2 regions of the Actinoplanes sp. NBC_00393 genome follow, and region 2 is predicted to be linked to the other one. Evidence: predicted binding sites of a transcription regulator. Region 2 holds the regulator's gene; the other holds the start of a gene.
The links. Region 2 encodes HrcA, which represses chaperone genes, less so after heat shock. Its sites were predicted from a motif close to GGTTNGCACNCTCNNNNNGAGNGTGCNAACC; they were not measured.
Positions count from the first base shown of each region.

Region 1: the regulator HrcA is predicted to act here: its motif matches at 8,419-8,449, upstream of groES (co-chaperone GroES).

Region 1 covers NZ_CP107942.1:9,184,086-9,198,479, reverse strand. The annotation lists gene OHA21_RS42665 (hypothetical protein) at 1-121, opposite strand, end outside; gene OHA21_RS42660 (insulinase family protein) at 178-1,647, opposite strand; gene OHA21_RS42655 (ROK family transcriptional regulator) at 1,732-2,910, opposite strand; gene OHA21_RS42650 (sugar ABC transporter permease) at 2,945-4,201, opposite strand; gene OHA21_RS42645 (ATP-binding cassette domain-containing protein) at 4,198-5,001, opposite strand; gene OHA21_RS42640 (sugar ABC transporter substrate-binding protein) at 5,166-6,275, opposite strand; gene ybaK (Cys-tRNA(Pro) deacylase) at 6,638-7,120, opposite strand; gene OHA21_RS42630 (class I SAM-dependent methyltransferase) at 7,173-8,357, opposite strand; gene groES (co-chaperone GroES) at 8,573-8,887, shown strand; gene groL (chaperonin GroEL) at 8,962-10,617, shown strand; gene OHA21_RS42615 (ABC transporter ATP-binding protein) at 10,716-12,485, opposite strand; gene OHA21_RS42610 (ABC transporter ATP-binding protein) at 12,482-14,173, opposite strand; gene OHA21_RS42605 (hypothetical protein) at 14,300-14,394, opposite strand, start outside.
Region 2 covers NZ_CP107942.1:9,958,225-9,972,618, forward strand. The annotation lists gene OHA21_RS46200 (hypothetical protein) at 1-723, shown strand, start outside; gene rpsT (30S ribosomal protein S20) at 1,112-1,378, opposite strand; gene OHA21_RS46210 (phosphotransferase family protein) at 1,549-2,523, opposite strand; gene OHA21_RS46215 (DUF4240 domain-containing protein) at 2,602-3,138, shown strand; gene OHA21_RS46220 (MOSC domain-containing protein) at 3,196-4,020, shown strand; gene lepA (translation elongation factor 4) at 4,345-6,225, shown strand; gene OHA21_RS46230 (GlsB/YeaQ/YmgE family stress response membrane protein) at 6,381-6,662, shown strand; gene OHA21_RS46235 (PAS domain-containing protein) at 7,011-8,642, opposite strand; gene OHA21_RS46240 (hypothetical protein) at 8,762-9,628, opposite strand; gene OHA21_RS46245 (enoyl-CoA hydratase-related protein) at 9,728-10,468, opposite strand; gene hemW (radical SAM family heme chaperone HemW) at 10,496-11,695, shown strand; gene OHA21_RS46255 (DUF4870 domain-containing protein) at 11,728-12,231, opposite strand; gene hrcA (heat-inducible transcriptional repressor HrcA) at 12,383-13,405, shown strand; gene dnaJ (molecular chaperone DnaJ) at 13,441-14,394, shown strand, end outside.

The sequences.
Region 1 (14,394 bases), 770 kb from region 2:
CGGCCGAATCGAGCACGGCACGGCTGGCCGGCCAGTCACGGCGGGCCAGGGCGGCCCGCAGAGCAGCGATCTCCGGGTACGCGACTGCGCGGTCGAGCACCACGTCGGTGGCTTGGGACATGGCGCGCAGCATAAGCGTCGATCAAAATCCTCGCGCACCGGTTATCCCGCTGCGGGTCAGCCGGTCGCCGCCCACCACAGCCGGCGGCGCGGCCGCGGGGTCTGCTCCGGGTCCCGGGCCGGCATGATGATCTGCCGCGACGCCGGTGTCCGGGTGTCGATCTCGTTGGTCACAGCGGCGCCCTCGCGGAACAGGGCGGGCTCGACGCGTACCGTGATGCCGTCCTCGCCGATCAGCTCGCGGCCGCCGTCCGGCCAGGCCAGCACGGCCGCGCACGACTCGTAGCGGACGGTCCGGACCGTCTCGCCGACGAGGGTGCTGATGCCCTCGTCGCCGTGGACCAGCCGCAGGCCGCGGTCCGTCCGGCAGCGCCGGGTACGCCCGGCCACGACCGGCCCGGCGTCCGGGGGCGTCAGCGCGTACCCCGCGATGTCGGCCGTGCTGCCGGCCGGAGTCATCAGCAGGCCCGCGTCGTACGCCGCGGCCGCCACCTCGGCGACCTCGGCCGCGGTGACCGCCTGCACGTCGGCGACCGCGTCCGCCAGGCTGCGCACGCTCAGCCCGGCCAGCACGTTGAAGGCCTGTCCCGGCAGCCGCCCGCCGCGTTCCTCGGCCTCCCGCAGCCCGTCGCAGGTCAGCTCGACCACGCCGGCCACGTCGTCCGCATCGATCCGGCCGGTACGCATCTCGGCCAGCACACCGGCCAGCCCGGCCAGCGCGGCCTCCCGCCGGCCCGGCAGGGGTTCGGCGAACGCCGTGATCCGGGACGTCCGGGCGGCCCGCGGCTGGTACTCGGTCCGGACCGCGCCGGCGATCGGGCTGTTCCCGCAGAGGTTCCGGTCCAGTTGCCGCTCGAGCACGTTGGCGAAGACCGCGGCCCGCGCCTCCCGGCGTACCACGGTGTCCCAGGCTGTCCGGTCGCCCGGCCCGGCGAAGACAGCGGGGCTGACCGGCAGCGCCGACGACGGTGCCGGAGCCGGCTGTCGAGTGCCGTCCGGCAGGTCCAGCGCCAGGCCCGCGGGCAGCTCGTCGCCGGCCACCCAGAGTGCGGCGTTCGCCCTGGTGAAGTAGCGGGCGATCCACTCGTTGAGGTGTTCCGCGGCGAGCCCGGACAGACCCCACTCGGGGTAGCTCGGCATGCCGAAGTCGCGGGCACCGTGCCGCCGCATCGGCAGCGGATCGGTCACCCGCCCGGCCGCCTCGCTGCGCAGCACGTCCTTCTCGGCCTCGAGCCGGTCGGTGGGCAGCCGGCGCAGCGCGGCGCAGACGCCGGCCAGGAACTCGGCGATCCGCTCGGCGGAACCCTGCACGTGGAAGTAGGTGTGCTCGATCCCGGTCCGGCTGTTCAGATGGCTGCTCACCTGGGCCGGCCCGGGCAGCACCAGATGCTCGACGAGGTGGGTGATCCCGCGGTTGACCGGGGACTCGTCGGCGACACCGACCCGGAAGACCAGACCGGCGTGCATCGGCCCGACGACGGGGGCGAGCAGAGTGGGTACGCCGTCCACCTCGAGCTGTTCGATCATGAGCGGGGTTCCCGATGGCGCGCGAGCATGGCGGGCAGCATAGATCTTCCCCAGTGGACCCCGGCTGGCGGGGGAAACCGGCGCTCAGGACAGCAGCGGATCGTCCAGCAGATGCTCGAAGGCCAGCTCGGCGGCGCCGATCAGAGCGGCGTCCGCGCCGAGTTCGGGGGTACGGAGCCGGACGTGTTCCCGGCACGCGGGCAGCCCGACCGCGTTGAGCCGGCTGCGGATCTGTGCGGCCGCGCCGAGGTAGACGTCGCGCAGGGTGCCGCCGAAGATCACGACTTCCGGGTTGAAGATGTTGACCAGGTTGCCGACGCCGAACCCGAGCCAGTCGCCGACCTGCCGCAGCGCGTGCTGGGCCTGGCTGTCACCGCGCATCGCGGCGTCCACCACTTCGAGCACCGCTTCCCGGCCGGTGCTGTCCGCCCGTCCGGCGAGCCGGAGCAGGGCGTGCTCGCCGATCTCGGTCTCCCAGCAGCCGCGCGAGCCGCAGGAGCACGGGCGCCCGTACGGGTTGACGACCATGTGGCCGACCTCGCCGCCGTACCCGCCGTGTCCCATGACCCGGCGCCCACCGGCCACGATGCCGGCGCCGACGCCCACATCGCCGTACAGGTAGATGACGTTGTCGCAGTTCAGGGCCGCGCCGCGGGCATGTTCGGCGAGAGCGCAGACATCCGCGTGGTTGCCGACCGTGAGCCGGCCCGACTCACCGAGCTCGGCCCGCAGAGCCGCGCCGACCGGCTCCTCGACCCACCCGATCGTCGGCGCGAGACGGACCAGGCCGTCCTGCCGCCGCACCATGCCGGCCACGGCCAGGCCGCTGCCCACGCACTTGGCGTCGTCGGCCACCCCGGCACGCATGGCCCGGATGAAGTCGGCGAGCGGCTGCACCGCGTCGTCGGAGCTCATCCCGGGCGGGCGGGCGGTCTCGTACTGCTCCAGGATCCGCCCGCCGAGGCCGACCCGGGCCGCGCGCAGCCGGTCCACCTCGATGCTGAGCGCGTACGCGTACACCTTGCCCGACTCGGGCCGGACGACCAGTGAAGGTCGCCCGGCCCGGCCGGTCTCCCGTGGCACCGCCTCGGTGACCAGCCCCGCGCTGATCAGCTCGGCGGTGAGTGCCCCGATGGTGCTGCGGTTGAGGCCGAGCCGGTTGGTCAACTCGGCACGCGACGTCGCGCCGTGCGTGTGCACGTAACGCAGGAGCGTTCCGAGGTTGTACCGGCGTACCTCTTCCTGGCTGGGGCCGGCACGCATCAGCGTCCCGTCCCCGGCCCCGGGTTTCGGCGCATCAGTTACCTGTTGCGGAGGCTCGGCGCCGCGCCAGTGCGTCGACGCTGGCCGCGGTCAGCAGGATGAGGCCGGTCACGATGTACCGGGTGCCCGGCGCGAAGCCCATCAGGCCCATGCCGTTGTCGATCACCGCGATCACCGCGCCACCGATCACCGCGTTGATCACCTTGCCCTTGCCGCCGAAGAGGCTGGTGCCGCCGATGACCGCCGCGCCCACCGAGTAGAGCAGGATGTTGCTGCCACCGGTGTTCGGGTCGACCGAGCTGGCCCGGCTGACCACCAGGATGCCGCCGATGGCCGCCATGAACGAGCAGATCACGAAGACCGAGATGCGGATCCGGTCGACCGGGATACCGGCGCGGCGGGCCGCCTCGGTGTTGCCGCCGACCGCGTAGACGTGCCGGCCGTAGGTGGTGCGGCTGAGCACGAACGTCCAGACCACCAGGAACACCGCGATGATCGGTACGACGATCGGGGTGCCCTTGAGCGAGGTGATCGCCACGTTGATCGCGCGCTCCTGGGTGAGCACCAGGGTGGCCGCCACGAACAGCACGGTGAGGCCGGCGATGCGCAGCAGGACGATGCCCAGCGGGTCGGTGACGAGGTTCTTGGCGGCACGCCGGCGGTACCGGTTGAGCTGCACGAACGCGAAGCCGACGATGCAGACGATCGCGAAGACCCAGCTCCACAGGACCGACATGGTGTCGTTGTTCAGCGCGCGGACGAACTCGTCGGTGATCGAGATGTTCTTGCCGCCCTCCAGGAGGGTCAGCAGGATGCCCTGGAAGGCGAGGAAGGCCGCCAGGGTCACGACGAACGACGGGATGCCGAGCTTGGCGACGAGCACGCCGAGCGCCAGACCGATGATGATGCCGGTGATCATCGCGGCCGGGACCGCGATGTACCAGGCCATGCCCTCGTTGGTGAGCAGGATGGCCATGATCGCGCCGCAGACGCCGCTCGCGAAGCCGGCCGAGAGGTCGATCTCGCCGAGCAGCAGCACGAAGACCAGGCCCATGGCGATGAAGGTCACCTGGGCGCCCTGGTTGAACAGGTTCGCGAAGTTGAGCGCGCTGAGGAACGTGTCCGGCCGGGCGACGCTGAAGATCAGCGTGAGGACGAGAAGTCCCAGGACGGCCGGGAGGGTGCCGAGGTCGCCGCCGCGGACCCGGGCCCAGTAGTCGCGAATGTGGCTGGACACCGTCGGCTTGACGGCCTGGATCCCGCCCGCCGTGGTCGTGGTCGTGGTGGTCACTGGGCCTCTCCCGGCGTGATGTCGATGAAGTCGGAGGGCTTCTCCGGCGGCAGGCCGAGGTTGCCGCTGCGCCCGCCGGTGATCAGCTCGACGACCTGGGAGTGGGTGACATCGGACGCCTTGACCTGAGCGGCCATCCGGCCGAGGTAGAGCGCGGCGATCCGGTCCGAGACCGCGAAGACGTCGTTCATGTTGTGCGAGATCAGCACGACGCCGAGACCGTTGTCGGCGAGCCGGCGGACCAGCTCGAGCACCTGCGCGGTCTGGGCGACGCCCAGCGCGGCGGTCGGCTCGTCGAGGATGACGACCTTGCTGTTCCAGAGCACCGACTTGGCGATCGCCACGGTCTGCCGCTGACCGCCGGAGAGGCTGGAGACCAGCTGGCGCAGCGACTTGACGGTCCGCACCGAGAGGCTGCGCAGGGTCTCCCCGGCCATCTCCTCCATGGTGTCCTCGTCGAGGACGATGCCGTTCTTCTTCTCGCGGCCGAGGAACATGTTCTGGACGATGTCCAGGTTGTCGCAGAGCGCGAGGTCCTGGTAGACGACCTCGATGCCGAGCGCGGAGGCGTCACGGGGGGTGTGGATCGCGACCTCACGGCCCTCGAAGGTCACCGTGCCCGCGTCGATGTTGTAGATGCCGCTGATGCACTTGACCAGCGTGGACTTGCCTGCGCCGTTGTCGCCGACCAGGGCGGTTACCTCGCCCGGGTAGACGCTGAGCCCGACGTCGTGCAGGACCTGGACAGGACCGAAGCTCTTGTCGATCCCGCGCAGCTCCAGAAGGGGTGTCGCGGCCACGGGTGGTTCTCCTTCGTTCGGTGACCGGTTTCGTCGAGGCCGCACCACTTCGTCGTGGCTAGCCGCGTGCGGGAGGTGTTGCAAAACCGACTCCGGCGCCGCCCACGCGGACGTGGGCGGCGCCGGCCTCAGCCGTACGGATCAGGCTTTTCGTCAGCTGAAGGTCAGCTGATGCCCGCGTCCGTGCAAGCCTTGGCGAAGTCGGCGGTGCAGAGCTCCTCCTTGGTGACGAAGCCGTCAGCGACGACGTCCTTCACGTTCGCCTTGGTGATCGACTGCGGGTCGAGCAGGACGGCCTTGACGTCCTTGCCGGACTCCACGTCCTTCACCGTGTCGGTGGCGGTGGACGGCGCCTGCTGCTTGGCCAGCGCGATCGCCAGCTCGGCCGCGGCGTCGGCCTCCTTCTTGATGGCCTTGTAGACCGTCATGCACTGGTCACCGGCGAGGATGTTCTGCAGACCCTGCACGGTGGCGTCCTGACCGGTCACCGGGACCTGGCCGTTCAGCTTGTTCTTCTTCAGCACCTGGATCGCGGCGTTGCCGAGGCCGTCGTTCGCGGCCAGGACACCCTTGATCGCCTTGTTCGAGGTCAGCTGCTGCTCGAAGATGGTGCCGGCCTGGGCGTTGTCCCAGTCCGGAACGGCCTCTTCCGGGCCCTGCACGTACTCACCCGAGTCGAACTTGGGCTTCAGAACCGACTGGTAGCCCTCCTTGAACAGGGTGGCGTTGTTGTCGGTGGGCGAACCGTGCAGCTGCGCCACGACCGGCTTGGTGGCCTTCAGGTCGGTGAGGCACTGGACCAGGCCCTCGCCCTGGAGCTTGCCGACCGCCACGTTGTCGAACGACACGTAGTAGTCCGCGCCGCCGTTCAGGGTCAGGCGGTCGTAGTCGATGGTCGCGATGCCCGCGGCCTTCGCCTTGTCCAGCACGGCCTTGCCGGTGCCGGAGTCCAGGTTGACGATCATCAGAACCTTGACGCCGCTGGTGATCATGCCGTCGGCGATCGTCTGGAACTGGGTCTTGTCACCCTGGGCGTTCTGGATGTCGGCCTCGACACCGGCCGCCTTGAAGGCCTCGGTGAGGTACTTCAGGTCGGCGGTCGCCCAGCGGGCGGAGCTCTTGGTGTCGGGCAGGATCACGCCGACCTTGCCCGCCGAGGCGGCGTTGCCGCTGCCGCTGTCGGTGCCGGAGTCGCCGCTGTTGTCGCCGCATGCGGCCATGCTTCCGGTGGCCATCAGGCCGACCGCGGCAAGGGCGAACAGTCCCTTACGCATTCCTTATGTCCTTTCGGGGGGTAAATCCGGGGCCTTGGTTCGGATTTGTCAGGGTCGCGTTGCCTGGGAGTACCGCTCCCCTGGGTGACGCCGATGGATCAGGAACCGGTTTGTTGTGCCCGGCAACGTATTCCCATCGTGGCCGACAACACAAGCCGCAACGAGGGTCTATCCCGTAACGAGGGATAACAATCCGGCAACACAGCAGCGTCGCAAGGGTCCGCTGAGCGCCTGGAAGGTGCTTCCAGAGATCCCACGAGGTAACGCTAGGTAACATTCGTGTCCGGTGGGACGAGAACCCCTAAGAACAGACCTTTTCGTCCGCTGACTACGATCGCGCGACCGGTGCGGATCAACGGGACTCAGCCCCGGATCGGCGCCAGCGTCGCCCCGGTCAGCCGGAGCAGATCGCCCGGCGAGAGCGCGACCTGAAGCCCGCGACGGCCCGCCGAGACATACATCACGTCCAATCCGGATGCCGAGTCGTCGACCACCGTGGGCAGGCGCTTGCGCTGGCCGAGCGGACTGATCCCGCCGCGCACATAACCGCTGCTGCGCTCGGCCGCGACCCGGTCGGCGAGCGCCGCGCGCTTGCCCCCGGCCGCGGCGGCCAGCGCCTTCAGGTCCAAATCGCCGGTCACCGGCACGACGCCGACGACCAGCCGCCCATCGACCTCGGCGATCAACGTCTTGAAGAGCCGCTCCGGCTCGACGCCGAGGGCCTGCGCGACGAGAGCGCCGTAGTTGGGCGCCTCCGGGGAGACCTCGTACGGATGGAGGGTGTGTGGAACCCGTTCCGCGGTCAGCAAGACGGTGGCCGGCGTACCGGCCGCTTTCTTGGCCATGGGCGCACGCTACTCCGGTGAACGATCACCAGGCGCGCCCGATAACCACCTGTTACGACGTTGTTGTCAGAAGCGCGAGCGGTGCCCCGTCCACCCGGGTGAGCACCAGACCGGCCGCGTTCGGCCCGGACAGCTTCAGATCCCGGCGCAACTGGTCGGGGATCAGCGCCGAGCCGCGCTTGCGGATCTCCAGCCGGCCGACGCCACGCTCGCGCAACAGCGCCCGCAGCCGCTTCAGGGAGAACGGCAGCACGTCGGTCACGCCGAGCCGCCGGCCGTACGGAGTGTCCACCGGCTCGTCGGTGTAGACGTAGGCGATCGACGGGTCGGCCAGCCGTCCACCGATCGTCTCGGCGAACTCGGCGACCAGGTGCGATCGGACCACCGCCGGGTCGGGGTCGTAGATCCAGGCGCCGATCGGCCCGACCGGCGCGGCGTCGGTGCCGGAACCGGTGAGTTCCGCGGTGTCCCGGCCGAGCAGCGTGGCCCGGCGGGGCGCCGCGGCCAGCGGCCCGCACCAGAACGCCGCCTCCACCAGGTCCCCGCCGACGCTCACCCACTCCCCCTCGGCACCCGGCGGCAGCAGCCCGTGGTCGATCCCGGGGGCGAGCTTGAGCACGGTACGCGGCACCCGGCCGGCCAGCCCGATCACGAAGTCCCAGGGCGGCGAGTACGCCTTCGGGTCGAACACCCGTCCCCGGCCGGCCTGCCGCCGGGCCGGGTCGGCGAAGACCGCGTCGTAGCCCTCCACCTCCACCGTGGTCGCGTCGGCGCAGGCCACGGTGATCAGGTCGGCCAGCCCGGCGGCTTCGGCGTTCGCGGCCGCCATCGCCGCGGTCGAGGGATCGGCGTCCACGGCGTACACCCGGATGCCCTGACGTGCCGCCGCCAGCGCGTCGGAGCCCAGCCCGCAGCCCAGGTCGGCCATCGTTCGCACGCCGGCGGCCGCGAGGCGCCTCGCTCGCCGGTCGGCGACCACCGCTCGCGTCGCCTGCTCCAGTCCGGCCCGGGTGAAGAACATCCGCGCCGCGTCCGGCCCGAACTTCATCGCCGCGCGCTCGCGCAAACTAGCCTGGGTCAAGGCGGCTGCGGCGAGCTCCGCGCCGATGCCCCGGGCCCGCATGGCCGAGGCCGCGGCGAGTGGCTCACCGCCGCCGATCTCGGCCGCCACGGCCAGGGCTTCCGCCCCTTCCGGGGTACGCAACAACGACAACGGCTCAGAGGTCACACCAGGCATTCTCCCTGGCGTGACAGGTTGGCACTCTGGTTGACGGAGTGCTAGTTCCGGAATAGTCTCCGGTTAGCACTCTCAACATGAGGGTGCCAGCCGCCCGGCCCGTCCGTGCGGTTAGGCACCAGGCGGACCGGCACCCGCGACGACGGCCCCGCCCGGTGGCATGAGGCATCAGACCGGCCTGGTTCAAGGCCGGCGAAACCTGTACCCAGGAGGGTATGCCCGTGACTACCGCGACCAAGGTTGCGATCAAGCCGCTCGAGGACCGCATCGTGGTCCAGGCGAACGAGGCCGAGACCACCACCGCGTCCGGCATCGTGATCCCCGACACCGCGAAGGAGAAGCCGCAGGAGGGCACCGTCCTCGCTGTCGGCCCCGGCCGGATCGACGACAAGGGCAACCGCGTTCCGCTCGATGTCAAGGTCGGCGACGTGGTCCTCTACTCGAAGTACGGCGGCACCGAGGTCAAGTACGCCGGCGAGGAGTACCTGGTGCTCTCCGCCCGCGACGTCCTCGCGGTCATCGAGAAGTAAGACCTAACTGACTGCGCAGACGCCCTGTTCCGACGAAATCGGGGCAGGGCGTCGGTGCGTGAAGGGACCAATGCATGGCGAAGATTCTCAGCTTCTCTGACGACGCCCGGCACCTGCTGGAGCACGGCGTCAACACGCTCGCCGACACGGTCAAGGTCACTCTCGGCCCGCGCGGGCGCAACGTCGTCCTGGACAAGAAGTTCGGCGCTCCGACGATCACCAACGATGGTGTGACCATCGCCAAGGAGATCGAGCTCACCGACCCGTACGAGAACCTTGGCGCGCAGCTCGTCAAGGAGGTGGCGACCAAGACCAACGACGTCGCCGGCGACGGGACCACCACCGCTACCGTGCTCGCGCAGGCGCTGGTCCGCGAGGGCCTGCGCAACGTGACCGCGGGCGCGAACCCGATCGGCCTCAAGCGCGGCATGGACCAGGCCTCCGAGGTCGTGTCCAAGGCTCTGCTGGGCAAGGCCGTCGAGGTCGCCGACCACAAGGCGATCGCCAACGTGGCCACCATCTCCGCCCAGGACGCCACCATCGGCGAGCTGATCGCCGACGCGATGGACCGGGTCGGCCGCGACGGTGTCATCACCGTCGAGGAGGGCTCGGCGCTGCACACCGAGCTCGAGGTCACCGAGGGTCTCCAGTTCGACAAGGGTTTCATCTCGCCGAACTTCGTGACCGACGCGGAGTCTCAGGAGGCGGTGCTCGAGGACGCACACATCCTCATCACCACCCAGAAGATCTCCAGCATCGAGGAGCTGCTCCCGCTGCTGGAGAAGGTGCTGCAGGGCGGCAAGCCGCTGCTGATCATCGCCGAGGACGTCGAGGGCCAGGCGCTCTCCACCCTCGTGGTGAACTCGCTGCGCAAGACCATCAAGGTCGCCGCGGTGAAGGCGCCCGGTTTCGGTGACCGCCGCAAGGCGATCCTGCAGGACCTGGCGATCGCCACCGGTGGCGAGCTGATCGCCCCCGAGCTCGGCTACAAGCTCGACCAGGTCGGCCTCGAGTCGCTGGGCAGCGCCCGGCGGATCGTCGTCGACAAGGAGAACACCACCATCGTCGACGGTGGCGGTCAGGCCTCCGAGGTCGCCGACCGGGTCGCGCAGATCCGCAAGGAGATCGAGGCGTCCGACTCCGACTGGGACCGGGAGAAGCTCGCGGAGCGGCTGGCCAAGCTCTCCGGCGGCATCGCGGTGATCAAGGTCGGTGCCGCGACCGAGGTCGAGATGAAGGAGCGCAAGCACCGCATCGAGGACGCCATCGCGGCGACCAAGGCGGCCGTCGAGGAAGGCACCGTCCCCGGCGGTGGCGCCGCCCTCGCCCAGGTCGCCAAGGAGCTCGACGGCGGTCTCGGCCTCACCGGCGAGGAGGCGATCGGTGTTGCGATCGTCCGCAAGTCGCTGGTGGAGCCGCTGCGGTGGATCGCGCAGAACGCCGGTCACGACGGCTACGTCGTGGTGGGCAAGGTCAACGAGCTGGGCTGGGGCCACGGCCTCAACGCGGCCACCGACGAGTACGTCGACCTGGCCGCGGCCGGCATCATCGACCCGGTGAAGGTGACCCGCAACGCGGTCTCCAACGCCGTCTCGATCGCCGGTCTGCTGCTGACCACCGAGAGCCTCGTGGTCGAGAAGCCGGCCGAGCCGGCCCCGGCCGCTGCCGGTGGACACGGTCACAGCCACGGTCCGGGTGGTCACGGCCACCAGCACGGCCCGGGCTTCTGACCGAGCACTCACACGCAGGGCGCGCCGGCATGCCGGCGCGCCCTTTGCGTTGCTCGGCCGGGCAACGTGGCTGGTTGACAGGGCTGTTCCGGCGTCGCTCAAACAGCCCTGTTGACCAGCCACGGGTCCGGGCTGCCCTGCCAGGAGCGCCACAGAGCCGCGTACGCCCCACCCGCCGCCACCAGCTTGTCGTGCGGCCCGACCTCGACGATCCGGCCGTCCTCGACCACCGCCACCCGGTCGGCGTCGTGTGCCGAGAACAGGCGGTGCGCGATCGCCACCACCGTGCGGCCGCGCACCACCGCCGCCAGGGACCGTTCCAGGTCGCGGGCCGCCCGTGGGTCCAGCAGCGCGGTGGCCTCGTCGAGGACCAGCGTGTGGGGATCGGCGAGGATCAGCCGGGCCAGCGCCACCTGCTGCGCCTGAGCGGGCGACAGCAGATGCCCGCCGGCGCCGACCACGGTGTCCAGCCCGTTCGGCAGGCGGTCCACCCAGTTCTGCGCGTGCATGGCGGTGAGCGCTGCGCGTACCTCGCCCTCCGGCACGCCGGGACGTGCCATCGCGACGTTGTCGCGCAGCGTGCCGATGAAGATGTGATGTTCCTGGGTGACCAGCGCGACCTCGGCACGCAACCGTTCGGGCGGCAGTTCCCCGAGCGACACCCCGCCCACCGTGACGATGCCCCTGGTCGGCTGGTACACGCCGGCGAGCAGGCGGCCCAGAGTGGACTTCCCGGCGCCCGAGACGCCGACCACGGCCAGCCGCTCGCCCGGTTCCAGGATCAGGTCGACGCCGTGCAGTACCTCGCGATCGGCCTGGTAGGCGAAGTGGACACCGCGCATCTCGATGCGGTTGTCGGGGATCTCCGGCACGGTCGCCGGCATCGGCGCCGCCACCGCTGCGACACCGAGCAGCCGGGCCAGCGAGGCCGCGCCGACCTCCAGTTCGTCCAGCCAGCCGGAGAGCCGGTCCAGCGGGTCGACCAGCAACTGGACGTAGATCACCGCCGAGGTCAGCTGGCCCAGGGTCACCAGGCCGCGCAGGTTCAGCCAGCCGCCGTAGAGCAGGGTGACCGCCACCGGCAGGACGTAGCTGATCTCGATCATCGGCCACCAGACGGTACGCAGGAACAGCGTGTACCGCTCAGCCCGCCAGGACTTCCGCAGGTCCTTGTCGGTCCGCTCGATCCGCTGCCGCTGGCGACCCAGCGCCTCGACGGTCCGCGCGCCCTCGACCGTCTCGCTCAGTCCCTCGGTCACGTCCGAGTACGCCGCGTTCTGCCGCAGATACGCGGACGGCGCCCGGCGCAGATACCAGCGCGTGCCGATCACCATGATCGGCACGCCGATCAGCAGTGGCACCGCGAACAGCGGACTGACCAGCAGCAACGCGACGACCACCAGGACCAGCGTGATCATTGCGATCATGGTTTCCGGCACCGCGAACCGGACGCACTTGGACAGCGCGTCCACGTCCCGGGTGGTCCGGGTCAGCAGGTCACCGGTGCCCGCCGACTCCACTGTGGCCAGCGGCAGGGTCAGCACCCGGCAGAGGAACTCCTCGCGGAGCCGGGCCAGGATCCGCTCCCCGAGACGAGCCGAGGCGAGGTACGCGAACCGGGTCAGGATCCCGCGCAGCAGCACGAATCCCGCGATCGTGAAGATCAGCCGGTCCAGTGCCGCGACGGTGGCGCCGTCGCGGATGGCCTCCACCAGGTTGCCGAGCAGCCGCGGCCCGGCCAGGGCGGCCAGGGCGGCGGCGACGTGCAGGCCGACGGTCGCCCGGAACAGGGCCGGGTAGCGGCGGACCAGGTCACGCGCGTACCGGCGGACCTGTACCGAGTCCGCCACCGGCAGCGCGCGGCTCACGGCTGATCCTCACGCTGCACCATCCGGGCGTACCGGGGATGGGATCGGAGCAGGTCGGCATGCGATCCGGCGGCGACCACCCGGCCGGACTCGAGGTAGCAGACGCGGTCGACGCGGCTCAGCACCAGCGGGCTCGACGTGCAGATCACCGTCGTACGCCCGGCGCGCATCTCCCGTACCCCGGCCGCGATCCGCGCCTCGGTGTGCGCGTCCACCGCGTTCGTCGGCTCGACCAGGATCAGGATCTCCGGGTCGGCGACCAGTGCCCGGACCAGCCGGAGGCGTTGCTGCTGCCCGCCGGAGAAGGAGCGTCCGCGCTCGTCGACCATGTTCCGCACACCGTCCGGCAGTTCCTCGACGATGTCGGTCGCGGCCGCGGCCTCCAGTGCCGCCTCGAGAGTGCCCCGGTCGTAGGGATCCAGGTCGGCCCGCAACCGGCCGGAGAAGAGCCGGGCCTCGTTCTCGACGACCAGGATCCGCTCCCGCACCGAGGCCAGGGTCACGTCCGCCAGCGGTACGCCACCGAGGGTCGCCCCGTCCGCGTACCGGCCCAGCCGATCGGCGATCCGGGCCGCGTCCACCGGTTCCGCCGCGACGATCGCCGTGAACCGGTTCGCCGGGATCCGCAGTCCCGAGTCCGGGTCGGCCAGCTCACCGGCCGGCAGCGGTCCTGCCCGCGGCGCATCGGGCAGGTCGCTCTCCACCCCGAGCATCGCCACCACCCGGCGGGCCGAGACGTGGCCGCGGGTCAGCTTGTCGATCGCGTCGGTGAGCTGCCGCAGCGGCGCCACCAGGAACGCCGCGTACGCGTAGAACGACACGAACTGCCCGACCGTGATCTGCCCGTTCGACGCGAACCGTGCCCCCACCAGGGTGACCGACACCAGCAGCGCCCCTTGGAGCAGCACCTGCGCCGCCTCGAGCAGAGCTTCCACCCGCGCGGTGTAGACCCCGGCCGCCCCGAGCTGCTGCGACTCCTGGCGGTAGCGGCTCGCCATCAACGCCTCGCCGCCGACGCCGCGCAGCACCCGCAGACCGGAGACCAGGTCGGCGGCCCGGCTGGTGAGCAGCCCCTGCTTCTCCCGGTACGCCTGCTGGCGCCGGTGCAGGGGACGGATGAGCAGGCTCACCACCAGCATCAGCAGCGGCACACCGATCACCACGATCAGGCCGAGCGGCACCGACGTACGCAAGAGCAGGACGGTGACCGTGACGACCGCGAGCACCGCGCCGACACCCCGGGAGACGATGTCGACGGCCGCGCCGATGTGGGTGATGTCCGAGGTGCCGATCGCCACGACCTCACCGGCGTCGAGCCGGCGCGGCAGGGTGGAACCGAGCCGGTTCGCATGCCGGACCACCGCCTGCACCGTCCGGAACGACGCGCCCAGCCAATTCACCACGGCGAACCGGTGCCGGCAGATCCCGGCCACCGCCTGCGCGGCGCCGACCCCGAGCAGGATCGCGACCCAGCCGAGCAGGGCACGCCAGTCGCGGTCCACGGCCGCGTCGACGGACAGGCCGACGACCGCCGGAGCCAGCGCCTGACATCCCATCCAGGCGATCGCGAGCAACGCAGCGGCGATCGTCGTCAAGCGGGCGGACCGGACCAACCAGTACAGATAACGCAGGGCGGACCGAGAGTCGGGCAGGCCGGGATCCGGCTCGGGCAGTGAACCTTTTTCCACCTGGCTTCGAGCCCAACGGCGCCGGGCCGTTGACCGCTTCCAGGTACTGCCGGCCTCGCCACGTTGAAAAAGGTTCATTCGCATCAGGCCCCGACGGTAAAGCCGAGGTGCGAGTACTGCGACTGCTCAGCGATCGACGGGCGTGAAATCCCAGACGTGCGGAGCGCGTGCTACCAGCTTCTCTGGCGGCGTCGGCATGCTTTGCGGGGTGTTTCGCCATT
Region 2 (14,394 bases):
CGCGCTGAGTCAGCTCCGCAGCCCCTCTACGCCCGGATGTTGCGGCTGCGGCACCTCGCGCCCAGCGGCCTGCTCTGCTTCGTCTTCCTCGAGGGCGCGGTGGTCCTCGGGATCCTTCTGGCCCTGGCCGAGCTGGTCAGCTGGTGGGGCGTCGTCGTTTTGCCGGTGGCAGTGGCGCTGATGGTCAAGTTCAACGACCTGGTCGCCGGCACGTTCGTCCAGTCGCAGGCGGCGGTCAAGCCGGCCGCGGCGCGGGCTTCGGTGCTGCGGCCTGCGACGATGCCCGCTGCCGGGCCGAGTGTTTACGGGTCCGGCGTTGCGGGCGGGCATTCCGCCGCGGCCTCCCGGTCATTCCACAACGAGCCGGGTGCGGCTGGGCAGGCATCAGAAGATCCGAATCGGTACGGGGTGAGCGCACCGATCGACTGGCGCAGTACTGGATATGCGAATGCCGGATTCCGGTCGGCGGACCCGGCGGCCGGCGCTCCGGAGCACCCGGGTGCGGTGAACGGGCCGGGCGGCGGCGCGGGGCCTGATCGGTCCGGTGCGATGCCGGTGTCTGGTTATGCGCGGTCTGGGTCTGTCCACGGTCAGAGTGACGGTGCTGACAATCCGGCGGCCCGGAATGTCCCGGGTGGTGTGCCGGTCCGGCGAGCCTGGGCCGAGCAACTGGATGTGCGCCAGCAGATAGCCCGCCAGTCGGCTGTCCGCCGCTACGAGTAGTTCGCCGGCGAACGACGGTTTTCCATACTCGCCGTCGGCTTTCAGCGGCGGGCCGGCATGTTCCCCAGGCATCGCCTGTCGCCGGTCTCGGGGCCGGGATGATTGCGGGCCTGTCGCCGGCGTCGGTGAGGTGTCGCGGGCCACTTGGCTCTCAGCCCTCGGCTCTCAGCCCTCGGCCCTCGGCCGGGCATTGGACACAGGCCTTGCGAGGGCGCGGGACACCTGCGCTGATTAGGCGGCCTTCAGCAGCCGTCCACGGAAACGGGCACCGCCACAGACCCGAAGGTCCTGCGGTGCCCGATTTCACAAAAGCCTTTGTCCGCCGGCTGAGGCGAACGTTGTCAGCGGCCGCGTCCATGCGGCCGTGACCCGATCCGTAGCGAACGGATCAGGCAGACAGCGAGGCGATCTTCTTGGCGATGGCCGACTTGCGGTTGGCCGCCTGGTTCTTGTGGATGACGCCCTTGCTGACAGCCTTGTCCAGCTGACGCGAAGCGTCACGCAGCAGCGCGGTGGCCGTCTCGGTGTTGCCGGCGTCGCTCGCCTCGTGAAGCTTGCGAATCACGGTCTTCAGCGACGACTTGACCGACTTGTTGCGCAGACGGGCCTTCTCGTTCTGCCGGTTGCGCTTGATCTGGGACTTGATGTTCGCCACGCGACAGCCTTGTCCTGACTAGGTTCGGAAATGGTCTCAAGCGGTGGTCGCGACGGTCGCCTGTCCCGGCTGGGAGCCGGTGCAGCCGACAGAAACGTGTCACCACACGCGATGAGCCAGACTACCAGCACCCCTACGAGCCGCCAAAACGGCTCCGGCGGCCGGCCGGCTCACCGGTTCCAGGCTCGGCGTTCGGCGAGCCAGGCCAGGGCCTGTTCACCGCTGAACCTCTGGTGCTGCCGGCTGTGCGGTGACGCACTGCTCGGCCCGTCCGACGCGCGCACCAGCCAGTACCCGGCGAGCGCCGCCAGCGCGCCGTCCACCCCGTCCTCTGGCGGATGCCATCTGCGGAGGTGGGCGTCGACGTCCAGTCCACTGGCGTACGCGCTGATCAACAGGGTCACCGTGTCGTACCAGGGGGCGCCGAGGCAGGGCCAGGTCCAGTCGCACAGCCAGGCCTTGCCGGTCCCGTCGATGAGCACGTTGTCGACCCGCAGGTCGCCGTGGCACATCCCCGAACCACCGGCTTTCGGCGGCAGACGGCGTTCCAGGTCGGCGAGCTCGGCCAGCCGGTCCGGAGCGACGGTGCCGTACGCGGTCACCGGCATCGGCTCCCGGCCCGCCTCGATCAGCGACCACCAGGACATCTCGGCGCGCAGGATGTCCGGCAGGGCGGGCAGCCCGACGGCGAGCAGTTCGGGCGTGGGCTCGGCCAGCGCCCAGGAGGCCTCCGACCAGGCGGAGAGCGCGGCGTCCAGGTCCTCCGGGGTCCAGGGCAGTGCCGGGATGCGGCCGTCGATCGTCTCCAGGCACAGGATGAACCATCCGGCCTCGACGAGCGTCCAGCTGGGCCGGGCGGCGTTGACCCCGTCGGGGAGCGCTGAGGTGATGGCGTGCTCTCGCGCGTACCAATCGGAAATCGGCTCCCGCAACGGCGCCGCCTTGACGAACGCGCTGGTGCCGGCCGCGGTGGTGAGCACCGCGGCGAAGGCGCGGGTGAAGCCGCCGCCTGCGCTGCGCGCGGCGGTGACAGGCGCGCCGAGCTGGGCTTCGATCGCACGGCGCACACGTTTCGGAAGATCAGACCAACCGGGGCGTACGGCGGTCGCGTCGTACGGTACGTCGGGCAACGAGATCGGCCGCATGTCCCCATCCTGTCGCCGGCGGAATTGTCGTACCCCACTGGGAGGATCGCAACAACGCCCACTGGGAGGATCGCAGCCATGAGAACCGACGATTTCTGGGCGGTCATCGACCGCGCGACCGTGGACCGGCCTGCCTCGCCCGCCGAGGTGGCTGAGCGGGCCGTGGCCGACCTGGCCTCGCGCGATCCGGAGGAGATCGTCGCCTGGGGCCGGCACCTCGACAAGGTGCTCGCCGCGTCCGGCACGGAGGATCTGTGGGCCGCGGCCTACCTGATCAACGGGGGCTGCTCCGAGGAGGGCTTCGACAGTTTCCGCGGCTGGCTGGTCGCGCACGGGCGGGCCGCGGTCGCCGGGGCGGTGCGCTCGCCCGATGTGCTCGCCGAGATGCCCGCGGTGCGGGCGGCCGCCGATACCGGCGCGGTCTTCGAGGCCGAGGAGGTGCTGACCATCGCCGACCGGGCCTACGAGAAGGCGACCGGTGAGCCGCTGCCACCCGTGCCTGACCGGCCACGCACCCGGCCCGAGGCCGCTGACCTCTGGGACTTCGACAACGAGGAGGAGATGCACCGCCGGTTGCCGCGGCTGGCCGCCCTCTTCCTGGAGCCACCGGACTGACCGGATCGCGAGAAACGGCGTCGATGGCGGTGGTGGAGGTCGCGCAGACTCGGCCGCATGAGTGTTTCGGGGACGGTCACCGCGGTCAGCCGTAACGGCGGCTACTCGTTCACCAAGCCGAACCGGGAGGAGATCGTCCTGGTCGCGGGCATCGGCGTGGAGGGCGACACCCATGCGGGCGTGCTGGTCCGGCACCGTGGACGGGTGGCGGCGGATCCCACCCAGCCGAACCTGCGGCAGGTGCACTTGATCCACGCGGAGTTGTTCGAGGAGGTGGCCGGCAAGGGCTACGAGGTCCCTCCGGGCGGGCTCGGGGAGAACGTCACCACCAGCGGAATCGACCTGCTGGGGCTGCCGCGCGGCACGATCCTGCGCTTCGGCGAGCCAGACGCGCCGGGCGCGAGCGCGGGCGTTCGCGCCCCGGTAGACGCCGGCGGTCGCGGCGTGGCGGATGGTGGCGGTCGCGGCGTGGCAGATGGTGGCGGTCGCGGGGTGGCAGATGGTGGCGCAGGCGGGGCGGAGCTGGATGCCGGTGTCCTGGGGCATCCCGTTGCTGCGGTTCTTGCGGCGGCGCGGGCGGCGACTCTGGATGACGAGACGGCGCGGGCCGCGGAGGCGGTGCGGGCGGCTGTCGAGCGGGATGCCGCTGGTGGGGATCCGAGGCCGGCGATCGTGGTGGCCGGGCTGCGTAATCCGTGTGTGCAGATCAACGGGTACCGGTCCGGGCTGTTGAAGGAGGTGGTCGGTCGTGACCAGGACGGCAACCTTGTGCGCAAGGCGGGCGTGATGGCCGTTGTGCTGCGGGGCGGGCCGGTTCGTCCCGGTGATCCGGTCACGGTCGAGCTGCCGCCGAGCCCGCACGGGCCGCTGGAACGGGTGTGATCGGACCGTCCCGCGCGGGCGTGGGACGATAGGAGGCGCCGGCTTGGCCGCCGGTGGTCGCCGGCCCCACCCGGGCCGGGTGGAAGCCGGCCTGCGAGGGCTTGGTGGAAGCCGGCCTGCGAGGGCTTGGTGGAAGCCGGCCTGCGAGGGCTTGGTGGAAGCCGGCCTGCGAGGGCTTGGTGGAAGCCGGCCTGCGAGGGCTCGGTGGAAGCCGGCCTGCTGGGTCGGTGCATGCCCGCATGGCGATGGCCGGGCCGCAAGGCCACCAAGGCCGGCTGCAAGATGACCGACCCGCGAAGATCAGCCCGAGAAGAACGGAAGACCGTGCCTGGACCGCTCGACCCCGGCGTGAACGTGATCGGATCGACTGATCCGAGCCGCATCCGCAACTTCTGCATCATCGCTCACATCGACCACGGCAAGTCGACGCTGGCCGACCGGATGCTGCAGATCACCGGGGTGGTCGACCCGCGCCAGATGCGCGCGCAGTACCTCGACCGGATGGACATCGAACGCGAGCGCGGCATCACCATCAAGTCGCAGGCCGTGCGCATGCCCTGGACGGTTCGCGAGGGCGACCAGACCGGCGAGACCGCCGTGCTCAACATGATCGACACGCCGGGGCACGTCGACTTCACGTATGAGGTCTCCCGCAGCCTGGCCGCCTGTGAGGGCGCGATCCTGCTGGTCGACGCCGCACAGGGGATCGAGGCGCAGACCCTCGCCAACCTGTACCTGGCGATGGAGAACGACCTGCACATCATCCCGGTGCTCAACAAGATCGACCTGCCGGCCGCGCAGCCCGAGAAGTACGCGGAGGAGCTCGCCAAGCTGATCGGCGTCGAGCCGAGCGACGTCCTGCGGGTCTCCGGCAAGACCGGTGTCGGCGTGGACCACCTGCTCGACGAGATCGTCCGGCAGTTCCAGCCGCCGGAGGGTGACGCCGCCGCCCCGGCCCGCGCGATGATCTTCGACTCGGTGTACGACGTGTATCGCGGTGTCGTCACCTACGTCCGGGTGATCGACGGGCGGATCGAGGCTCGCGACCGGATCAAGATGATGTCCACCGGCGCGGTGCACGAGCTGCTCGAGATCGGTGTCGTCTCGCCGGAGATGGAGAAGGCCGGAGCGCTCGGCGTCGGCGAGGTCGGCTACCTGATCACCGGGGTGAAGGACGTCCGGCAGTCCAAGGTGGGTGACACCGTCACCGGCAACAACCGGCCGGCGAAGGAAGCTCTCGGCGGCTACAAGGACCCGAAGCCGATGGTCTACTCGGGTCTGTATCCGATCGACGGCTCGGACTACCCGGCCCTGCGGGACGCCCTCGACAAGCTGAAGCTCAACGACGCGGCCCTCACCTACGAGCCGGAGACGTCGGCGGCGCTCGGCTTCGGGTTCCGGGTCGGCTACCTCGGCCTGCTGCACCTGGAGATCATCGGCGAGCGGCTGGAGCGCGAGTTCGGCCTCGACCTGATCTCGACCGCGCCGAACGTGGTCTACCAGGTGATCACCGAGGACGCGAACGAGACGGTGGTCACCAACCCGAGCGAGTTCCCCAACGGGAAGATCGCGGAGATCCACGAGCCGGTGGTCCGGGCCACCGTCCTGGTGCCCAACGAGTACGTGGGCGCCGTCATGGAGCTGTGCCAGAGCCGCCGGGGCAGCCTGCTCGGCATGGAGTACCTGTCCTCCGAACGGGTGGAACTGCGCTACACGCTCCCGCTCGCGGAGATCATTTTCGACTTCTTCGACCAGTTGAAGAGCAAGACCAAGGGGTACGCGTCGCTGGACTACGAGCCCTCCGGTGAGCAGGTCGCCGACCTGGTGAAGGTGGACATCCTGCTGCACGGTGAGCCGGTGGACGCGTTCAGTGCCATCGTGCACAAGGACAAGGCGTACTCGTACGGCACGACGATCGCCGCCAAGCTGCAGAAACTCATTCCGCGCCAGCAGTTCGAGGTGCCCATCCAGGCGGCCATCGGCAGCCGGATCATCGCCCGCGAGACGATCCGCGCGATCCGTAAGGATGTGCTGGCGAAGTGCTACGGCGGTGACATCAGCCGGAAGCGGAAGCTGCTGGAGAAGCAGAAGGAAGGCAAGAAGCGGATGAAGATGGTCGGCCGGGTGGAGGTGCCCCAGGAGGCCTTCATCGCCGCGCTGTCCACGTCTGAAGCGGGCGACGCCAAGGGGGCGGGCAAGAAGTAGACACCGAGGGGCCGGGCGCGAAGTAGGCGCTTGAGCGCGCTCCAGGGGTGGGAGCGGTTCCAAAAAGAAAATAGGGCGGTTTGAGTTTTTGAGAGGTCGGGAACTCAGGGGCTCGACGGACGCAACCCATTGCTCCACCCCCGAGGAGGAACCTCATGGAACTGACGCTCACCGGAATCATCGTCGCTCTCATCGTCGGCCTCGTCATCGGCGCGCTCGGCCGGCTCGTGGTACCGGGCCGGCAGAACATCCCGATCTGGCTGACCATGGTCGTCGGTGTGGTCGCCGCCCTGCTGGGCACCGTGATCGCCCGGGCGGCCGGTGTCGCTGACACCGCCGGTTTCGACTGGATCGAGTTCTTCTTCCAGGTGGTCCTGGCCGCGATCGGTGTGGCCCTGGTCGCCGGCGTCGGCGGTCGCCGTCGCCTCACCCGGTAATTCGGATCGCATCGTCAGAAACGCCGGCCCCGCCCCCGCGGGCCGGCGTTTCGGCGTATCCGGGCCCGGCCAGAATGCGGTCGTAAGGAAAGGCCGCTCAGAGCCGGGAATGCGGCTACCGGAACAGCGGGCCCGGCCGAAAGTCCGGCCGGGCCGGCGAAGGCCCGCGGCGGTGAGGCGGGATCGGTCCGGGCAGCAGGCGACAACCCAGCCGGAATGGGGCCGAATCGGAAGTTGGAGAGGCCGACCATGCGGGACGCGGCCGGGCGGAGAAGGGGCCGGGCGGAGAAGGGGCCGGGCGGAGAAGGGGCCGGGCGGAGAAAGGGCCGGGCGGAGAAGGGCCGGGGGTCAGTAGCGGAACTTGTGCTGGGCGCTGCGGCGGTTGACCTGGGCCGGCTGGTCGCTTGCCTGGTCGGCCAGCGGGCGTCGCTCGAAGGGGTCGTGGCGGTCGGTGATGTCGAGCATCGTCACCACCAGGCCCTGGACCAGGCGGTCTTCGCGCAGGTCGCGGTACGTCATCTCGACCAGCACCTGCGTGTGATCCGGCCGCCGCAGCGCGCAGAACACCGTTCCGTCGCCCTCGGCGGTCAGGGCGCGCCGGACCCGGGCGCGGTCGTCCGGATGGACCAGGTCGTCCAAGGCGGTGAGCGGCGGCAGCTCGTCGGCGTCGAGCAGGCGCCGCAGGGCCGGGCTCGCGTAGCGGACCCGCTGGTCGGAGTCGATCACCGCCATGATCTCCGCAGTGTTCGGGATCACCGTGCGCAGGTAGATGTCGCTGTCCCGGCGGCCGATCGCCTCGACCAGGGTGATCCGGTCCAGGGCGAGGGCGGCCTCCCCGGCCAGCACCTCCAGGGCGTCGCGGCCGGCGACCAGGGCATCTTTGCGCCCGGTCAGGATCAGCGCGCCGCCGCTGGGGCGGGCCACCGCCAGCGGTTCCAGCCGCAGCGGGCAGATCAGGGTGCGTTCCTCCGGCTCGTCGGCCTGCGCCCACCAGCTGCGCGACTCCGAGCCGGGCGGGGCGGGCGGCAGCCCGAGGGAGGCGAGCCGGCCGTCGTCGGTGGCGAGCATCACCCGGCGGACCGCGTGGGAAGGAAGGAGCCGGTCGACCGCGGCGCGGACCGCGGTCTCGACGGCGGGCGCGTCGGCCGCGGCGACCAGGGCGGTGTTGGCCGTACGCAATCCGTGCTCGCGGGTCAGCGCCTGACTGTGCTGGTGGATCACGTCGGCCAGCCGGGTGATGGTGAGCGCCATGGTGACCGCGGTGGTGACGGCGATCACCAATCCGTCGCGGATCGTCCCGGAGAGCGCCTCGATCAGCAGCACGACCGGCGGTGTCGCGGCGGAGGCGGCCAGCAGCACACTCCAGCGGAACCGGCCCGGCTCCGGCTGCGGCGCGCGTGGTTCGGTGAGACGCGCCATCGACGGGTGCAGGGCGGACAGGCCCCAGGCCAGATACAGCACCACGTACGCCGACTCGGCGGCGAGAGTGCGGGTGAGCGGGAACGCGATGTCGCCGGCCAGCAGACCGACGGCGCCGGCGAGCAGCAGCAGCGCCGCCATATTGCGGCGATCGGCCACGACCAGCCGGATCGCGACGCCGAGAAGTAGCAGGCCGCCGATGACGTCGGCGGCGTTGACCGCGCCGAGCTGACCGCCCGAGCCGATTACGAAGACCCAGATCACCAGCAGGCTGGAGCAGGTGACCGCGAGCAGGTCGATGAGCCGGGCCCGGTCGACGAGCAGCGCACCGCCGCGGGTGAACTGCAGCAGGCTCAGCACGACCAGGCCGAACATCAGGAGGTAGCAGGCGTCGGCGAGATCCATCCGCCGGTGCTCGTAGCAGACGTCGCCGGCGGCCAGCGCGGCGACGGCGCCGGCGAGCAGGAACCACGGCGCTTTTCGGGCCGGGCGATACCGGTAGATCCCGGTCAGGATCGCGGCGACACTCCCCGCACCCAGCAGGATCCATTCGGCCGCCATCAACACGCTCTACTTAGTACCAGCGCGGTAGCGCAGTGTCCATGTCGATATATACACAGCGCAACCCGTGTTTCCGTCTCCGAAAAATTACGGTTAGTCACCGATAGTTGCGGACGGGTCTAACTGAAGACCTCCGCCACCACCTGGCTCGTCACACTGCCGCTGCCGTCGGTGACCGGCTGCCACTTTCCCTCCGGCGCGTGCCATTCCAGGTCGCCGAAACGTACCCGTTCGAGGCCGGTGGCGGAGGCGTGCGAGACCAGCCAGTGCGCGTACCGCCAGCCGATGTTGGCGTTCGCCACCTCGACCGTGAGGCCGGCTGCCCGGGCGGCCGGCGCCGTGCTCGGCAGCTTCTTGCCCCAGTCCAGCTTGAGGCTGGCCAGCAGCGTGGTGGCCGCCTCGGCGCCGCGCACCGCCGGGGTGCCGCTGACCGTGCACTCCACCGCGCCGGTGGCCCGGCCGGTCAGCGCGGCGGCGAGCACCCGGGACTCGTCGGCCCACTTCTCGTACGCCTCCGGGTACGCCGACCGCTGCACCTTCTGCGCGGCGTCGGTGACTCGCATCTCCTGCCAGCCCTTGACCTTCTTGAGCCCGGAGTAGAACTTGCCCGCCGCGTACCGAGGGTCCTTGATCTGCTCGACCGTGCCCCAGCCCTGGCTGGGCCGCTGCTGGAACAGCCCGACCGAGTCGCGGTCGCCGTCGTCCAGATTCTCCAGCTTGGACTCCTGGAAGGCGGTCGCAAGCGCGATCACCACGGCCTGCTCGGGCATCCCGCGGCGCACGCCGACCGCGGCGATCGTCGCCGCGTTGGCCATCTGGACCGTGTCGAGGGTCACCTCACCGTCGGCTTTGACCGTGCACGCGGGACCGAGCCGTGGCAGCTGCAGGTTGCCGGCCAGAGTGTTCACCACCACGACCACGCCGAGCACTCCGACGAGGGCAAGCAGGGTGACGACACCCACCAGTGGCTTCGCTCGCACCCGCACCTCCTCTGTCGCCGGACGCCAAGCCTAGACAACGAGCGCTCAAGGCCCGGCGTGACTGCCACCGGGCCACCCAACGGAGTCGATCAAAAGGTCGGGAGGTCAGGTCAGCCAGGACGGGTCCCGCTTCTCCCGGACGGCGGCCACGCCCTCGCGACCTTCGGCCGATTTGAAGTATCCGGCGGAGCGCTCGGCGAGATCCACCAATTCGGCTCGGATCGGCTCCTTACGCGTACGCCGCAGCAGTTGTTTGGTCCCGGCCAGCGCGAGCGGCCCGCCGCGGATGAGGGATGCGCAGTACCTGCTCACCGTGCCGTCCAGATCCTCGGCCGCGACCGCGGCCGTGACCAGACCGATCTCCGCGGCCCGCGGGCCGTCGAAGACGTCGCCGGTCAGGTAGAGCTCGGCCGCGGCCCGTGGTGACAGCCGCGGCAGGACCGTCGAGCTGATCACCGCCGGGATCACGCCCAGCCGGACCTCGGTGAACGCGAACGTCGCGTCCGTCGTGCAGACCGCGATGTCGGCGGCGCCGATCAGGCCGAGACCGCCGGCCCGGGCCGCCCCGCCGATCCGCGCGACCACCGGCTTGGGGAACTCCCAGAGCGCGGCGAGAACGTCGGCGAGCATCTCGGCGGGCAGCTTGTCGCCGGGACGGGCGGCAGCGGTCTCCTTCAGATCGACGCCGGAGCAGAACACCGGGCCGGTGTGGGTGAGAACGACCACTCGGCACGCCGGATCGGCGGCGGCCGCGGCCAGGTCGTCGAGCAGGCCGCGCAGCACCGCGGTGGAGAGCGCGTTGCGGCTGGCCGGGTTGTCCAGAGTCAGGGTGCGGACCGGATCCATGTCCGGAACCTTAACTACGCTGGACGGATGGCCGGCGCACTCCCCGATGGTGAACCCGTACCCTCCGACGGGTCGCTCCCCGACGAAGCCACCAGGCAGGTGGGCAAGAACGGCTTCGCCGTCTACGTGCATGTGCCGTTCTGCGCCAGCCGCTGCGGCTACTGCGACTTCAACACCTACACGCCGGGTGAGCTGGGCGGCGGCGCGAGCCGGGAGGAGTACGCGGACACGGTCCTCAGCGAGCTGGCCCTGGCCGCGCGGGTCATCGAGCCGGCTGCGGTGGACACCGTGTTCGTGGGCGGTGGCACGCCGACCCTGCTGGCGGCGGACGACCTGGCCCGGATCCTGGACGGCATCGACCGCACCTGGGGTCTGTCCCCGAACGCCGAGGTGACCACGGAAGCCAATCCAGAATCTGTAGACGAAAACTATTTGTCCAGATTGCGACGAAATGGCTTCAACCGGATCTCGCTCGGCATGCAGTCGGCCGCCGAGAACGTCCTCCGCGTCCTGGACCGCAAGCACACCGCCGGCCGGGCGCCCCAGGCCGCGACGGAAGCGCGCGAGGCCGGGTTCGAGCACGTCAACCTCGACCTGATCTACGGGACGCCGGGGGAGACCGCGGAGGACTTCGCCAGATCACTCGACACCGTGATCGGCGCGGGGGTGGACCACGTCAGCGCGTACGCCCTGATCGTCGAGGACGGCACGAGGATGGCGGCCCGGATGCGCCGGGGTGAGCTGCCCTACCCCGAGGACGACGTCGCCGCCGACCGGTACCTCGCCGCCGAGGCGGCCCTGACCGGGGCCGGCTTCGACTGGTACGAAGTGTCCAACTGGGCGAAGAACGGCGGAAACTGCCGGCACAACGAGCTGTACTGGACCGGCGCCGACTGGTGGGGGCTGGGACCGGGCGCGCACAGCCACGTCGGCGGGGTGCGCTGGTGGAACGTCAAGCATCCGGCGGCGTACGCGAAACGCCTGGCCGCCGGCGAGTCACCGGGCCATGGGCGGGAGCTGCTGACCGACGAGGACCGGCACATGGAGGACGTGATGCTCCGGGTGCGGCTGCGCGAGGGCATCCCGCTCGACCGGGTGGACCGGGCGGGCGCCGCACAGGCTCTGGAGGACGGTCTGCTGGACCCGGAGGCTTACCGGGCCGGGCGGCTGGTGCTGACCCTGCGCGGACGGCTGCTGGCCGACGCAGTGATCCGCGACGTGTTGTGAGGCGCGCCGGACCGTGCCCGGCGCGTCCGGGGTCACTTGATGATCGAGATGTTCAAGGGGTAGCGGAACGGCTGGTTGCCGGTCGCCTTGAACCCGGCGATCAGGGGCACGATCCAGGCGATCAGCCAGGCCACGGGGACGATGACGAAACCGACGAGGACGCACATCAGGAAGTAGCCGAGCACGGTGATGATCGACCAGAGGATCTGGAAGTTCAGGGCCTGCGCCGCCTCGGCGCGGACCGCCGGCGACTGGCTGCCCCGCGACAGGAACGCGATGAGCGGCATCACCCAGCCGAGCGTGCTGCCGGTCAGGAACGCCAGGAGTGCGCTGATGAAGTGGGTCAGCTGGATCCAGCTGCGGTCGTCGGCCGCCGGGGGTGGCGGGTATCCGTACCCGTAACCCGGCTGCTGGTAGCCCGGCGGCGGTGGTGGCGGGGGCGGATAGCCGCCGGCGCCGGAGGTCGGCGGGATGTACGGCGGAGGTGGGAAGTCCCCGGGATTGCCGTCACCGGAGGGACGAGGCGGTTCGATCATGGTGACACGCTAGATCCGCTGCTCACTCCGGCTGAGCCCGCCCTCCCCGGCACGTCTGCACCCGGTCCTACTTTCGATCATCGCGTAGCTGCCCGGCGCGACGTAGACTGGCACTCTATCCGCGGGAGTGCCAGTCAGGGGGAGGGGTCATATGAGTCTGGATGACCGCAAGCTCGAGGTGCTCCGGGCGATCGTCGAGGACTACGTCGAGACCCGGGAGCCGGTCGGCAGCAAGGCTCTCGTGGAGCGCCACCAGCTCGGCGTCTCGCCGGCCACGGTCCGCAACGACATGGCCGTGCTGGAGGAGGAGGGCTACATCCGGCAGCCGCACACCAGTGCCGGCCGGGTGCCCACCGACGCCGGTTACCGGCTCTTCGTCGACCGGTTGACCCGGATCAAGCCGCTCAGCCCGGCCGAGCGCCGTGCGATCGAGCGTTTCATGGTGGGCGCGGTCGACCTCGACGACGTGGTGCACCGCACTGTCCGGTTGCTGGCTCAGCTCACCCGGCAGGTCGCCGTGGTGCAGTATCCGAGCCTGTCCCGCTCCGCTGTGCGCCATCTGGAACTTGTCCCGATTTCCACCACCCGGCTGATGTTCGTGATGATCACCGACACCGGCCGGGTCGAGCAGCGCCTGGTGGAGATGCCCGGCCCGCTCCCGCCCGAGGACGTCTGGGAGCTGCGGCGCCGGGTCAACGAGAAACTTGCTGGTCAGCGACTCGCCGACGCGCCGCCTCTGGTGCAGAACCTGGTCGACGAGTGCGCGCCCGAGCGCCGCGGCGACATGGCCTGTCTCGCCTCGGTGCTGCTGGAGACCCTCGTCGAGCGCAGTGAGGAGCGCCTCGCGCTGGCGGGTACTGCCAACTTGACACGCGGCGGTGTGCTGGACTTCCAGGGCACGCTGCGCCCCGTCCTCGAAGCCCTCGAGGAGGAGGTCATCCTGCTCAAGCTCATCGGCGACCTCGAGCCCAGCACCACCCGGGTCCGGATCGGCGACGAGAACGAGATCGACAACCTGCGGTCCGCGTCCGTGGTGAGCAGCGGTTACGGACCGGGTGCGACGATCGTTGGTGGGCTCGGTGTGCTGGGCCCGACCCGCATGGATTACCCGGGCACCATCGCTACTGTTCGTGCAGTGGCACGCTACGTTGGCGACCTGTTGGCACAGAATTGACGGATTCGCGCAGACGATTGAGGACTCCAAACCCCGTGGCCAAGGACTACTACGGAATTCTCGGTGTGAACCGGGAAGCCACCGACGACGAGATCAAGCGCGCCTACCGCAAACTGGCTCGGCAGTATCACCCGGACATCAACCCGGATCCCGAGGCGCACGAGAAGTTCAAAGAGATCAACGCGGCGTACGAGGTGCTGTCCGACGACCAGAAGCGGCAGATCGTCGACCTCGGCGGTGACCCGCTCGCGCCCGGCGGCGGTGGCCCCGGCGGCGGTCCCGGTGGCGCCGGCCCGTTCGTCGGCTTCCAGGACATCATGGACGCGTTCTTCGGCACCGCGGCCGGCGGCGGCTCGCGGGGCCCGCGACCACGCACCCGGCCCGGCGCCGACGCGATCCTGCGCCTCGAACTCGACCTGGTGGAGACCGCGTTCGGGGTCGAGGCCCCGATCACCGTCGACACCGCGGTCCTCTGCACCCAGTGCTCCGGCGCCGGCACCGCGCCCGGCACCCACCTGGCCACCTGCGAGGTCTGCGCCGGCCGCGGCGAGGTCCAGTCGGTGCAGCGCACCTTCCTCGGCCAGGTCGTCTCGTCGCGTCCCTGCGCCAACTGCCAGGGCCACGGCACGGTCATCCCGAGCCCCTGCCCGACCTGCGCCGGCGACGGCCGCATCCGCACCCGCCGCTCACTCACCGTGAAGATCCCGGCGGGCGTCGAGGACGGCATGCGCATCCGCCTGGCCCAGCAGGGCGAGGTCGGTCCCGGCGGCGGCACCGCAGGCGACCTCTACGTGGAGATCCACGAGCGGCCGCACGACGTCTACTCGCGCAAGGGCGACGACCTGCACTGCCGGGTCACCCTTCCGATGACCGCCGCCGCGCTCGGCACCCGGATGACCATCAAGACCCTCGACGGCGAGGAGAACATCGAGGTCAAGCCGGGCACGCAACCGGCCAGCACGCTGCGCATCCGCGGCAAGGGCGTGCCG